DNA from 3 places in the Ferdinandcohnia jepli genome. Region 2 is predicted to be linked to each of the others. Evidence: predicted binding sites of a transcription regulator. Region 2 holds the regulator's gene; each other region holds the start of a gene.
The links. Region 2 encodes CtsR, which represses protease genes until heat stress. Its sites were predicted from a motif close to ATGGTCAATAAAGGTCAAACA; they were not measured.

Region 1 (4,294 bases), on a different contig from region 2:
GAAAAACAATGTATACATTGTACGTTTAATTGAAAATGCCAGAGGTATTTTAGAAGATTTAAAGATTTTCGAAGGCTTTTCGTTACGTCAGGAAATCTCATCCGATTTGCTTACGAAAAAATGCTGTAAACGTTCATACTTAAGAGGTGCATTTCTTGCCGGTGGGTCAGTAAACAATCCAGAAACGTCATCATATCATCTTGAAATCTATTCCTCTTATAAGGAGCACAATGATTCTCTTTGCGAGTTAATGAATATCTTTGACCTAAATGCCAAAACATTAGAGCGCAAAAAAGGATATATCACTTATTTAAAAGAGGCAGAAAAGATTACTGAATTTCTAAACGTAATCGGAGCACACCAGGCATTACTTCGCTTTGAAGATGTGCGTATCGTTCGCGATATGAGAAACTCAGTAAACCGATTAGTGAATTGTGAAACTGCGAACTTAAATAAAACAATTGGTGCTTCTATTAGACAGGTAGAAAATATTCGTTATATCGATGAAACAGTTGGTTTAGGAATATTACCTGATAAACTACGTGAAATTGCTGAATTACGAGTTGCCTACCAAGATGTAACGCTTAAAGAACTTGGTGAAATGGTTTCATCGGGGAAAATCAGTAAGTCAGGAATCAATCACCGTTTGCGAAAAATTGACGAGATTGCAGAAAAGCTACGTTCTGGACAACTAAGCTATTAAGCTTAGTCTCTTTTTTACAATAAATTAAAACGCTATCATAAAAAAGAAATGAAACCTTAACGGTGTTATATACGTATACAAGGAAACACTCTAAGTTTACAAAAAACAAACCACAAGAAAAGCTTGAGAAAAACGAGGAGGAAGAAAAATGGTTGAGAAAAAGGTGGAAGTTGGTTTAAGGACTGGTTTACAAGCACGTCCGGCAGCATTATTTGTTCAAGAAGCAAATAAATTCAATGCTGATATCTTCTTAGAAAAAGACGGAAAAAAGGTAAACGCTAAAAGCATCATGGGGTTAATGAGTTTAGCAGTCAGCTCAGGTTCATCTGTTACATTAATAGCAGAAGGTCATGATGAAGAAGCAGCAGTTGAAGCTTTAACTGCATTTGTTCAAAAAGAAGCATAAGAAAATCCTCTCACGAATAAGAGTGAGAGGATTTTTTGTTGCTATTACTTATTATCTGTTGGGAACATTACTTTATCAATTAAACCATATTCAAGTGCTTTTTCAGCAGTCATGAAGTTATCACGATCAGTATCTTTTTCGATAACTTCTAATGGTTGACCTGTACGATCAGCTAAGATACGATTTAATTTATCACGTAAGAAAAGAATACGCTTTGCAGCAATTTCAATTTCAGTTGCTTGCCCTTGAGCACCGCCAAGTGGTTGGTGAATCATCACTTCACTGTTTGGTAGTGCAAAACGTTTACCCTTTTCACCAGCAGCTAATAGGAATGCACCCATTGAAGCAGCCATACCGATACAAATGGTTGATACTTTTGGTTTAATGAATTGCATTGTATCGTAGATTGCCATACCAGCTGTGATAGATCCACCTGGGCTGTTAATGTATATAGAAATATCTTTTTCAGAATCCTCAGCCGCTAAGAATAATAACTGAGAAACGATTGAGTTTGCAACATTATCATCAATTGCACTTCCTAGCATGATGATACGGTCTTTTAAAAGACGTGAGTAAATGTCATATGCGCGCTCTCCGCGATTTGTTTGTTCAATGACTGTAGGTATTAAGTTCATTATTACTTCCTCCCTTATCCTTTATATGTCAAAATTAACTTACTATGTATTTCCATCATACAATTAAGGTCAGTAAAGGTCAAACATTTCGCTTTACTAAAATTATTCTATTCAATATCTTCTAATCCAATGATAACTGATATACGGAAAAGAAAAAAATCATACGTATTCCATCATACCCTTATCTTATGGATTTAAAACATGCAACTTGCAATGGAGTGAATTCTCGAATATAATTGTGAGTGCAGTTTGTAGTATTAAATTAGTATATATGTATGCAAAAATTATAAAGTTATATATGTCCAGCTTCTGCGCCTAGCCCCTCGAGGTCGCTTCACCCCTCCTGCGGCGGCAATAGCCTCCTCGTCGGGGTTCCAGCGCTTGTCGGACTTGCACAGGATGTGCTGACATCGACGTTGCCACAGGACGTGGCGGACTTTAGTCGATGTTCCTCTTAAAAAAGCATACGCATTTCAATTTTGCCCTCGTAGTGTAGTGGATAGCACAAGAGATTCCGGTTCTCTTATCGTGGGTTCGAATCCTGCCGAGGGCGTATACAAAAAGACCCGTTTCTTTATATAGAAACGGGTCTTTTCTATTATGTTTTAAAGTAATATGTACTATAAAGATTTTAGGAGTAAAGATAGGACTTTTTGTAGGAGTTACTCCCATGACTTATAAAAGTGCGCTCAAATACAATGAGTATGAAATAACTCATTAAGGGAGCGATGACAAATGGAAAAAGATTCTTCGAAAAATTTTATTATCTTCATCGGTGGGGTGAGCTTTTTAATATCTGCAATTTTGCAGATTGTTACTTTGTTTGGTCCACCATTAGCGGGAGACATTGCATTTCTTGACTGGGTAAATGATCGACCTGGATATACACTGTTTTTCACATTTTCTGTACTAGGGTTTGCTATTGCTAATATACCTGCTTTGATTGGTATTACTCATAAAGTTCATGGAAGAGGAAAGGTGGTAACTTATCTAGGTGCCCTTACCGCATTAGTTGGAAACTTCTTCTTTGTAATTTTAGTAACAGAGGCACTTATCCAAAGAGGTATGGCAACATTAGAACGGGAACCGATGGTATCACTTCTTCAATGGATTTTTGAAACACCGGTTTACTTCATTCCACATCTCTTATTCTTTCTGTTATCCTACGTGGGCATGCTTATTATTACAATTGGCTTAGTTAGAGCGAAAATTGCTTCAAAATGGTTTGTTTTATTTGGCGTATTGCAGTTAATTACAGGGTTTATAGAACTTGGACCTATACAACCATTTATAAGTTCTTTAATAACCTTATGTTTATATGGCGGCATAGGGATGATTTTACTTGGTAGACAAAAAAAGGTAATAGCTACTACTGAAATCGAAAACTTCTAAAATTAGATAGACAAATAACAAGAAATGGAGGGCTGTTGTATGACAAAACGCTGGGTACTTATACGGGCCTTTTCGATTAGTATGGTAGTTATTACAACAGTCCTTTTTATTTTAAACATACCTGTACTATTTGGGGAACTTCAACGGGTTTGTGATACATGCTCATTACCCCCTGAAATCCAAAAAGAATTAAAAACGGTTGGACTAAACACGAGCCGGTATGCCTTTTATCTATTATTTACTTCGCTTCTATTTACATTGTGTAATGTTATCCTTGGTATACTAATTTTGGTAAAGCGTCCAAAAGACTCGATGGCATTCCTTGTTGCTATAACATTAATGTTATTTGGATTAACTTTGACTATAGCAGACCCCTTTTACAACGAATTTCCAAAGCTTGAAGGGATTGCTAGAGTGATAGGATTTTTTTCAATAACGTTACTTGGTTTGGTTATTTGCTATTTTCCAGATCATCGATCTTCACGACGTTTAAGTCACTTCTTAGCACTTTCTTATATAATAGTAGAAGTTTTTATTCTTTTTTCTCCTGTTTTACCCTCTGTTTTAGAAGGGTTTTTACTCGTTCTTGAATGGAGTATTTTACTTTTAATGGGATATTATCAGATACAACGTTATAGAAAGCAATTCACCTCATTACAACGGCAACAAACTAAATTTCCTGTTTTTGCTTTTAGTATATCTATTATACTGGTTATCTTATCAGTTCAAATTCCTGCCTCTACTATTTGGGGAAACCTTTTGGGTCAGACACTTTATTTGGTTGCCTTATCCTTGATACCGTTATCTTTTTCATTAGCGATAATTAGGTATCGACTATGGTCAATTGACCCTTTGATTAACCGAACGCTTCGATATGGAATATTATCGGGAATGTTATTAGCGATATATACGGGTATTGTATATGCATTACGATTAACCTTTCTTGATGACAAAACAGCTTTGGTATCTTTAATTGGTACTGTAGGGGTAGCGATTGTAGTTCAACCATTGCATAATAGACTTCAACTTATCGTGAATAAACTAATGTATGGAGATAGGCAGGATCCATATGCAGCAATTGTTAGATTGGGAGAAAGGCTTGATGTTACCACTTCACCTAATCGTATATTAGAGGCGATTGTTATTTCATTCCGGGAT
Region 2 (4,294 bases):
AATGTTTCTACTTCTTTTTGGATTTTTTCCGGTCCCAATCCAAGTGCTAATAGCGCCTTTGCTGCGATACCTTCTCCTTCTCGAATAAGACCTAATAACACATGCTCTGTACCAATATTGTTATGACCAAGACGTACAGCTTCCTCTTGTGCTAACGCCAATACCTTTTGTGCACGCTCTGTAAATCTTCCAAACATCATTACTCATCACCCTCCATGTCAGTAGTCTTATTATTTTCAAGCATTAATCTTTCTCGAATTAGCGTCGCTCTTCTAATGTCCCTTTCATTTGGCCGTAGCGACCCTCCTGCATATGACTGTAAAAACCCTGGTTGGGTAAGAACCATCAATTCATTAAGTATATTCCTAGAGATATTTTTTATATATCCAAGATCAATACCTAATCGGACATCTGACAAGCATTTAGCAGCTTCTTTTGATTCGATAATCCGACTGTTTGCTAAAGTCCCATATGAACGAAAAACTCGGTCTTCTAACTGAATCGTGGAGGTTTTTACTAATGCCTCTCTCGCTGAACGTTCCTGTGAAATCAGTTGAGTAACTACGCTCTTTAAGTCTTCTACAATATCTTCTTCCGTTTTGCCTAGTGTGATTTGGTTGGAAATTTGAAAGATATTCCCTAATGCTTCGCTACCTTCTCCATAAATCCCCCTAACGACCAAACCTAGTTGGTTAATAGCTGGGATTATCCGACTCATTTGTTGAGTCAAAATTAATGCTGGTAAATGCATCATAACTGATGCTCGTAAACCGGTACCTACATTTGTAGGGCAGCTTGTTAAGTATCCTCTTGTTTCATCAAATGCATAATCTACCTGTTCTTCAATCCAATCATCTAAATTGTTTGCCACTTCTAGTGCTTCGGATAATTGGAAACCAGGAAATAAACATTGAATCCGGACATGGTCCTCTTCATTAATCATAATACTTACTTCTTCATTTTCAGATAAAAGACATGCACCAAATGGAGAATCCTCCGCTAAATGAGGACTTATTAAGTGTTTTTCTACAAGCACTCTTTTCTCAATAGGTTGTAGTTCATTAACCTTTAATAATTCAAAGTCTCCTATTGAAGGAAAACTTCTTCCTGAAAATCTCTCCTGAAAGATTTCAACTATTTGCTGTGCCTCTTCATTAGAATATACGGTTGAAAAAGGGATGTTCTTAAAATTTCTAGCTAACCTAATTCTTGAACTAAGTACAATATCTGAATCAGGACCCTCTTGGCTCATCCAAGAACTTAAGGCTTGCTTAATAAATCGTTCAAGTGACATAGATTAAACCTCCCCCTCTCCATGCCCACTTACTCTTTTTTCTAAGGCTCTTACTTGGTCACGGGTTTCTGCAGCCTTTTCAAATTCCTCTTGAGAAATATATTCTTTCAGCTTTTGTTTTAGTTGTTCAATCTCCTTACGTATATGGAATGTCCCTCCGATACGCTTAGGAATTTTCCCAGTATGACTTGTATTACCAGAATGTAGCCTTTTTAAAATTGGGGTAAGTTGTTTTTCGAAGGTTGAGTAACAATTCGAGCAGCCAAATCGACCTACCTTCGCAAATTGTGGGAATGTCATTTTGCAATTTTCACATTGTAAAATTTCATTTTGTTGAAAAGCATTTGTCTTAGTACCTTTTAACGGTTCAATATGAAGAAGTCCTGCTAATAAATTATCAATTGAAAACCCAGAGGTTCCTGAAAACATAAACATCTCGCTTTTTTCCTGAGCACAATGTTCACATAGATGTACCTCTGTTTTTTCTCCGTTTACGATCTTAGTAAAATGCAGTGTCGCAGGACGTTTATTACAATCTTGGCATATCATGTTAACACCTCTCCTACTCTACGCTTTAATCTGTTTAGAGCGGCCATATTTTAGCGAATTACCTATACATAAGAGTTGTGAGCATAGCTTTTAACATTCTGGCTCGTAACTCATCTCGATGTGGTAGCTCTATAAATAAGACAGAGCGATCGATAACACTCAGCATTATCTTTGCTTCTCTTTTAGAAATGACCTCTTCCTCTACTAAGCGTACGATGACATCTTCTGCACTTGTTTGTGATATTCTTCGGTCAATCAATCTAACAAGTTGTTCAAGCAGTTGAGAATCATCATTTGCTGTCACTTTCATGATGCGAATGTATCCACCGCCACCACGTTTACTTTCCACAAGATAGCCTCGTTCTAAAGTAAAACGTGTATTGATGACATAATTAATTTGAGATGGGACACATTCAAATTTATCTGCAATCTCACTTCTTTTTATTTCAACTATCGCTCGATCACTCATATCAAGAACATTCTTCAAATACTGCTCAATGATATCTGATATATTTCTCATATTATCCACACCTCACCTTGACTTTGACTATATTTGACTATAACTATAATATAAATTGATTGAACTATTTTTTCAACTGATGTGCGTTTTTATAATTAGAAAAAGAAAACTTGCGATTGGCGAGCCGTTTTATTTATGCGGGTAGGAAAGGTAATTTAATTATCATTTAATCACTTATATTTCACAGTCGAGGTACGGTACTTGCTTCATAAATACTCATACCATCTATATTTACCAAAGTAAGTACCGCTCTAAACTTGTTTTTAAAATATTTTTTGTACATTTTCTAATCTAGAAAACTCCTCGTACAATCTAACACGTTCTTTTTTACTTGAGACTTCAACTTCTATTGTAAATTGACAGTTAGCCTCATCCCTATCCTTTGAATATTTCAAGTTAAAATCTTTGACCCTAAAACCATGTGTTTTAAATAGTTGAAGTACTTCACCTGAGGAAGAGACATCTTCATTAATTATTATATGCACTCTCTTTCTCTTTGTAGATTTAAAAAAGTATTCTTCCAGACGATTCAAAAATATTAAGCTTAGTAAAACCACTATCGTTGTTAGAATTGCTGGTGCATACATACCCAAGCCAATTATCAGACCCAATCCTGCTACAACCCAAATAGAAGCAGCAGTAGTTAAACCTCGTACAGTTGCATCGCGAACAAGAATTGTCCCTGCTCCCAGGAATCCAATCCCACTTATGACATATGAAGGAATACGTGCGGGATCAAATCTTACATTTTCGCTCATCTCAAGATAAGGTTGGAAACCATAAATAGACATTAACATCATTAAACATGATCCAACCCCTACCAGTAGATGTGTACGAAATCCTGCAGGATGTTTATTTACTTCCCTTTCTAATCCGACAAGGCCACATAATAAAGCCGCTATGAATATACGAATAGACATCGTTATAAAATCTTCGCTTTGGAAAGTTGCAAGAAATTCTGCCATTCTAATCCCCCTATGAAGTAGAAATACACTTTATACTTTAGTATGTAATTCGATACAATCCCTTATTTACCTTTAAAGCAAAACAGAAAAATTGAGTGTTTTATATTTATACGAAACAAACATTATTTTATGATTTGCATATCCTACTATTTATTGAATAGTCTTGAACGCCTAGGGATGTAGTGCATTATTATGATGGATTGTGGAATAGGGCGGTTGGTTGTTAGAGGTTATTTGGTGGTTGTGGTGGATAGCATGGGGTTACTTTGGTAAGTGTAGGTTTTGATAGGTTTGCTTTGATTTATGTAGGCTTTCCGGTCTTTGTGGTAGTTTTGCCTGTATAGAAAGGTTTTAGTAAAAATCTTTTGTTCTTGGGAGGTTTTATTGGAGTTTCATTATACGGAAGAGCTGATTGCGATAAATTTAGTATCCTTATTGCGAAAAATGAGTAATGTAACCTTGAAAATTGTCATGAAAACTAACTTACGGGTTTTTATTTTCGAGTTATGGTTTTTAAATTGAAGAAAGTAGCTATTTATTTTGGGTTTATTGGTGTTTTTTTAGTATTTTAAGCTAGATAGGGGACTTGTTAGTTGGATAATGTCTTGTATTCTTCTTAGGGATAGTAGTTATGATTTTTAATTTGGATTTACGATTTTTAATTTGGATTTATGATTTTTAATTGAAATTTACGGTTTTTAATTCGGATTTACGATTTTTAATTGAAATTTACGGTTTTTAGCGATATTTCGGTCGGTATCTACCAGCTTAATTTTAACTGGCTTCCTCTCGAAAAAAGTAACTCTCATGTAGGTTTATCAATTACTGGTGAAAAGTTACTATTTGCTCTTTTTTGTTATTAATATGGGTGGTTATATAGAATTTAGTCTCCTATATTGAAGGACCCAGTAACTCCCTCATCAATTGTTTAGACAGCGGGATCCTTGTACCAACCACTTATGCTTG
Region 3 (4,294 bases), on a different contig from region 2:
AGCGTTTATTCATTTATCGGTCTGCTAATGATCATCGTTGGAATGGTACTTCACAGTTTATTTTCAAATAGGAAAATGCCCCTTAAGCCAAGCAAATTACAAGGTAAAGTGGGGATTTAATGGTGTCTCAAGTGAGGCATCTTTTTTAATGAAGTCAAAAACACTCCCCATTACTGAGGAGTGCCAGAGAATTATTTAATGACTATCTTATCGTTTTCCATCGTTACAACAAGAGTCGTTTTGTTTTCATCTTCTAGTAGAACATCGGTAATTTGGTCCTCTAGTTGCTCTTGAATAACACGACGAAGTGGACGTGCTCCAAAGGCAGGATGGTAACCAAGTTCAGCTAATTTTTGTTTCGCTGCTTCTTCTACTGTAATTGTAATATTTTGTTCTTGAAGTGTTGCTTCAAGTTCTTTAAGCATTAAATCAACGATTTGCAGCAGATGCTCTTTTTCAAGCTGCTTGAATTCAATAATGCTGTCAAATCGGTTTAAGAATTCTGGTTTAAAGAAAGAACCAAGTGAGTCTAAAATAGAGGACTCTTTATATGCATCTGTCTCAGCTTTTTCAAAACCTACAGTAATCTTCTTATGACCGACACCAGCGTTACTAGTCATAATAATGACAGTTTCTTTAAAGCTGACAGTTCTGCCTTGGCTATCTGTTAGTCGGCCATCTTCTAAGATTTGAAGGAACATGTGTTGAACATCTGGATGTGCTTTTTCAATTTCATCTAACAGGATAATGCTATATGGGTTTCTACGTACCTTTTCTGTTAATTGTCCAGCTTCTTCATGACCTACATATCCTGGAGGTGAACCAATAATTTTTGAAACAGAATGTTTCTCCATGTATTCACTCATATCAAGACGAATCATAGCATCTTTAGAGCCAAATAATTCTTCAGCGAGTGTTTTTGTAAGCTCAGTTTTACCCACACCTGTTGGTCCTACGAATAGGAAAGTACCAATTGGTCTTGTTTTTGCTTTTAAGCCTGCACGGCTACGTCGAACCGCTTTAGCTACCTTCGAAACTGCTTCTTCTTGACCAATAACCTTTTTCGCTAAGTTTTCCGCAAGATATTTCAATTTTTCTTGTTCATTTTCTTGAAGCTTACCTACAGGAATACCTGTTTTCTTTTCAATAATTTGTTGGATATTTTTAACATCTACAACATGTTCTTCATTTCTTTCAGGAGTATTTAGCTGCTTCTCAAGAAGAATTTCTTGGTGACGTAGCTTAGCAGCAAGTTCATAGTCTTCCTCTGAAGCTGCCTTTTCCTTTTCTGCAGCAATCTTTGCAAGTTGTTCTTCAAGGTCTTTTGAGTTTGTACCACCAGAAAGAAGGTTCATTTTTGAGCCTGCTTCATCTAATAGGTCAATTGCTTTGTCTGGTAAAAAGCGATCTTGGATGTAACGATGTGATAGAGTTACGCACGCTTTAATCGCCTCATCTGAGTATTTGACGTTATGGAAGTCTTCGTATTTCGTTTTTATACCTTCTAGTATTTGAATCGCTTCTTCAATAGTTGGCTCATCTACAGTTACTGGCTGGAAGCGTCGTTCAAGAGCTGCGTCTTTTTCGATTTGTCGATATTCTTTAAGTGTTGTTGCACCGACAACCTGAAGTTCGCCACGTGCTAGTGCAGGTTTTAAGATGTTACCAGCGTCCATTGAGCCTTCAGCAGACCCTGCACCAACAAGTAGATGAATTTCATCGATGAAAAGAATAATATTTTTGCGTTTTTGTAGTTCAGCAATTAATTGCTTCATTCTTTCTTCAAATTGACCACGAATACCTGTGTTTGCAACAAGTGAAGCTACATCCAGTAAATAAACTTGTTTATTCAAAAGCTTACCTGGTGCTTTGCCTTCTGAAATTTGTAAAGCTAAACCTTCAGCGATAGCGGTTTTACCAACACCTGGTTCTCCAATTAGGACTGGGTTATTTTTATTACGGCGATTTAGAATTTCAATAACACGTTGAATTTCCTCATCTCGTCCGATAACAGGGTCAATTAAACCTGCTTTGGCCATTTGTGTTAGGTTGCGGCCAAAATGGTCAAGAAGACCACCGCCGTTACCACCGTGTTTTGGCTGTGCTTGTTGATTCATATTCATTTGTTGTCCAGAAAAACCTTTTAGCATGTCATCAAATGAAAAATTAGGAAAACCATTCATTCCTGAAGGTATTTTCATGTTGTTTTTCTCCTTTGCATAACATTCGTGGCAAAGCTGAATTTGTCTTTTCTCATGATTAAATTGAATGTGTAATTGTACTGTTGCTTCGTTTTGGTTACATGCTTGACAAATCATAAACAAAATACCTCCTAATTATTAAATATTTTGATTTGACTATATTTGACCAATAGAATATATAAAAACCGTGTTACCACGGATTATAAGTTAAAAGTAGCAGGTCAGGATGCGTTTGACTATCTTTGACCTTTGACTTCATTATACTTTGACCTTTTTTGACTTTCAAGAGAAAAGCACTAGAAATTTTTTCCGTCCTAATAGCTCGTCTTATTTGTCTTCCTTACACATATATATCAAGTAAATGGACGAATAATGAGGTGGCTAGTGTGCGTGGGAATTGGGGAGCAGCGTTTCAAATAGGTGCTGTTTATGTTGGCACGATTGTAGGAGCAGGCTTTGCAACAGGAAGAGAAATTGTAGAATTTTTTACTCAGTACGGGATCTATGGTTTAGCAGGAATTGGAATAAGCGGCTTTTTATTTATTTGGTTAGGGACAAGGATTATGTTGATCGCAAATAGAATTCAGGCTGATTCTTATAAGGAGTTTAATGAATATTTATTTGGGAAAAAAGCGGCCATAATCGTGAATATACTTATGCTTTTAGTACTAGTCGGTGTATCTTCGGTAATGCTATCGGGAGCAGGGGCAGTATTTCACGAGCAGCTCGGATTGTCTTATCAACTCGGTATTTTTCTTACAATTATTCTTTCTATTTTTGTATTGCTATTTGGTATAAAGGGTTTATTCGGGGTCAACATGTTTGTTGTGCCAATCATGATATTCTTTAGTGTTGTATTAGCTATTGAGGTAATTGTGACAGAACCAGTGAGTATTTTACAAACAGTTGAAACAGAGCATACAAGCTATCGATGGATTATCTCTCCTTTTTTATATGCAGCTTTCAATTTAACGATGGCGATGCCGGTGCTAGTCCCACTGGCAAAGGAAATGAAGGACGAGAAAACGTTGAGATGGGGAGGACTAATAGGTGGGGGCTCTCTTTGCTTAATTCTCCTAACAAGTCATATTTCACTGTCTGCATTACCAGATGTAAAATTATATGAAATACCAATGGCGGAGGTTATGAAGCATTTCATGTTTACGTTCTATTGGTTGTACATTCTTGTCATTTACGGAGAAATTTTCACTTCTGTAATAGGAAATATCTTTGGTTTGGAAAGACAAGTAAGGAAAATGATAAAGGTTCCTTCATTGATGATTGTAGGGGGTATCCTGGCAGTATCCTATGTAATCAGTCAGTTAGGTTATGGATCTCTTATCTCATTTTTGTATCCTTTGTTTGGTTATGTAAGTCTTATTGTATTAGTCCTGTTATCTAGGCCAATTAAGCATTTACCGAAAAGGTAATTAAGTAAAAAAATCAAAAATATTTTTAAATAACCCTCTTATTAAAAAATAGAGGATCCTAAATGGGAAAAAAAGTATTTCAGGAATATGGTAAAAAAATCAACAAGGAAATCAGAAATGGAATAACGCCCATCTTTCTGTTTCCTTTTTTTTTGTTTTATTCGCTTTTTCACCCTTCCTTCTAAAAAATAGGAAATAATACAAGTAGGAATAGATTAAAAACAAGATGCGACAAAATAACAATACCTATATTTTGCTTCCACAAATACAGAGCACCCCAAACAATTCCACCCATAAAAGTGGCAAGTAAAAACAATGGACTACCAGTGTAAATATTTGCTGAAGTATATAAAAGGGCAGAGACGATAATTAGCCAATTTTTATTATGAAGGACGTGTGAGAGCTTCTTTTGAATAAAGCCTCTCCAAAAAAGCTCTTCACCTGGAATAATAATGAGGAACAATAGGATAAAATTCCAAGATGTAACAGGCTTTATTTTACTGTAGAGTTTGACAACCTCTGTCAGTTGATCTGGAAATATATAACCCGAGATTATTTTTCCTATGAAGAACAAAGCATACATAAACAGACCAGAAAATATACCGAGTAGAATAGTTAGAGCGCTACTCTTTTTCCAATCATATGTTCCCAAAATTGTTGCAG

Region 1: clpP (ATP-dependent Clp endopeptidase proteolytic subunit ClpP) is a predicted target of CtsR. The motif match lies at 1,810-1,830, and genes of this name have one in related genera.
Region 3: AB3M96_RS03865 (ATP-dependent Clp protease ATP-binding subunit) is a predicted target of CtsR. The motif match lies at 2,431-2,451, and genes of this name have one in related genera.

What each region holds. Positions count from the first base shown of each region.
Region 1 covers NZ_JBFOKR010000013.1:69,214-73,507, reverse strand. The annotation lists gene whiA (DNA-binding protein WhiA) at 1-703, shown strand, start outside; gene AB3M96_RS14850 (HPr family phosphocarrier protein) at 852-1,109, shown strand; gene clpP (ATP-dependent Clp endopeptidase proteolytic subunit ClpP) at 1,154-1,744, opposite strand; tRNA gene AB3M96_RS14840 (tRNA-Arg) at 2,226-2,297, shown strand; gene AB3M96_RS14835 (hypothetical protein) at 2,480-3,136, shown strand; gene AB3M96_RS14830 (sensor histidine kinase) at 3,176-4,294, shown strand, end outside.
Region 2 covers NZ_JBFOKR010000026.1:46,760-51,053, forward strand. The annotation lists gene clpC (ATP-dependent protease ATP-binding subunit ClpC) at 1-200, opposite strand, end outside; gene mcsB (protein-arginine kinase McsB) at 200-1,294, opposite strand; gene mcsA (protein-arginine kinase activator protein McsA) at 1,298-1,843, opposite strand; gene AB3M96_RS21660 (CtsR family transcriptional regulator) at 1,902-2,363, opposite strand; gene AB3M96_RS21665 (MgtC/SapB family protein) at 2,627-3,328, opposite strand.
Region 3 covers NZ_JBFOKR010000003.1:63,242-67,535, forward strand. The annotation lists gene AB3M96_RS03860 (DMT family transporter) at 1-120, shown strand, start outside; gene AB3M96_RS03865 (ATP-dependent Clp protease ATP-binding subunit) at 192-2,318, opposite strand; gene AB3M96_RS03870 (YkvI family membrane protein) at 2,588-3,631, shown strand; gene AB3M96_RS03875 (CPBP family intramembrane glutamic endopeptidase) at 3,813-4,294, opposite strand, start outside.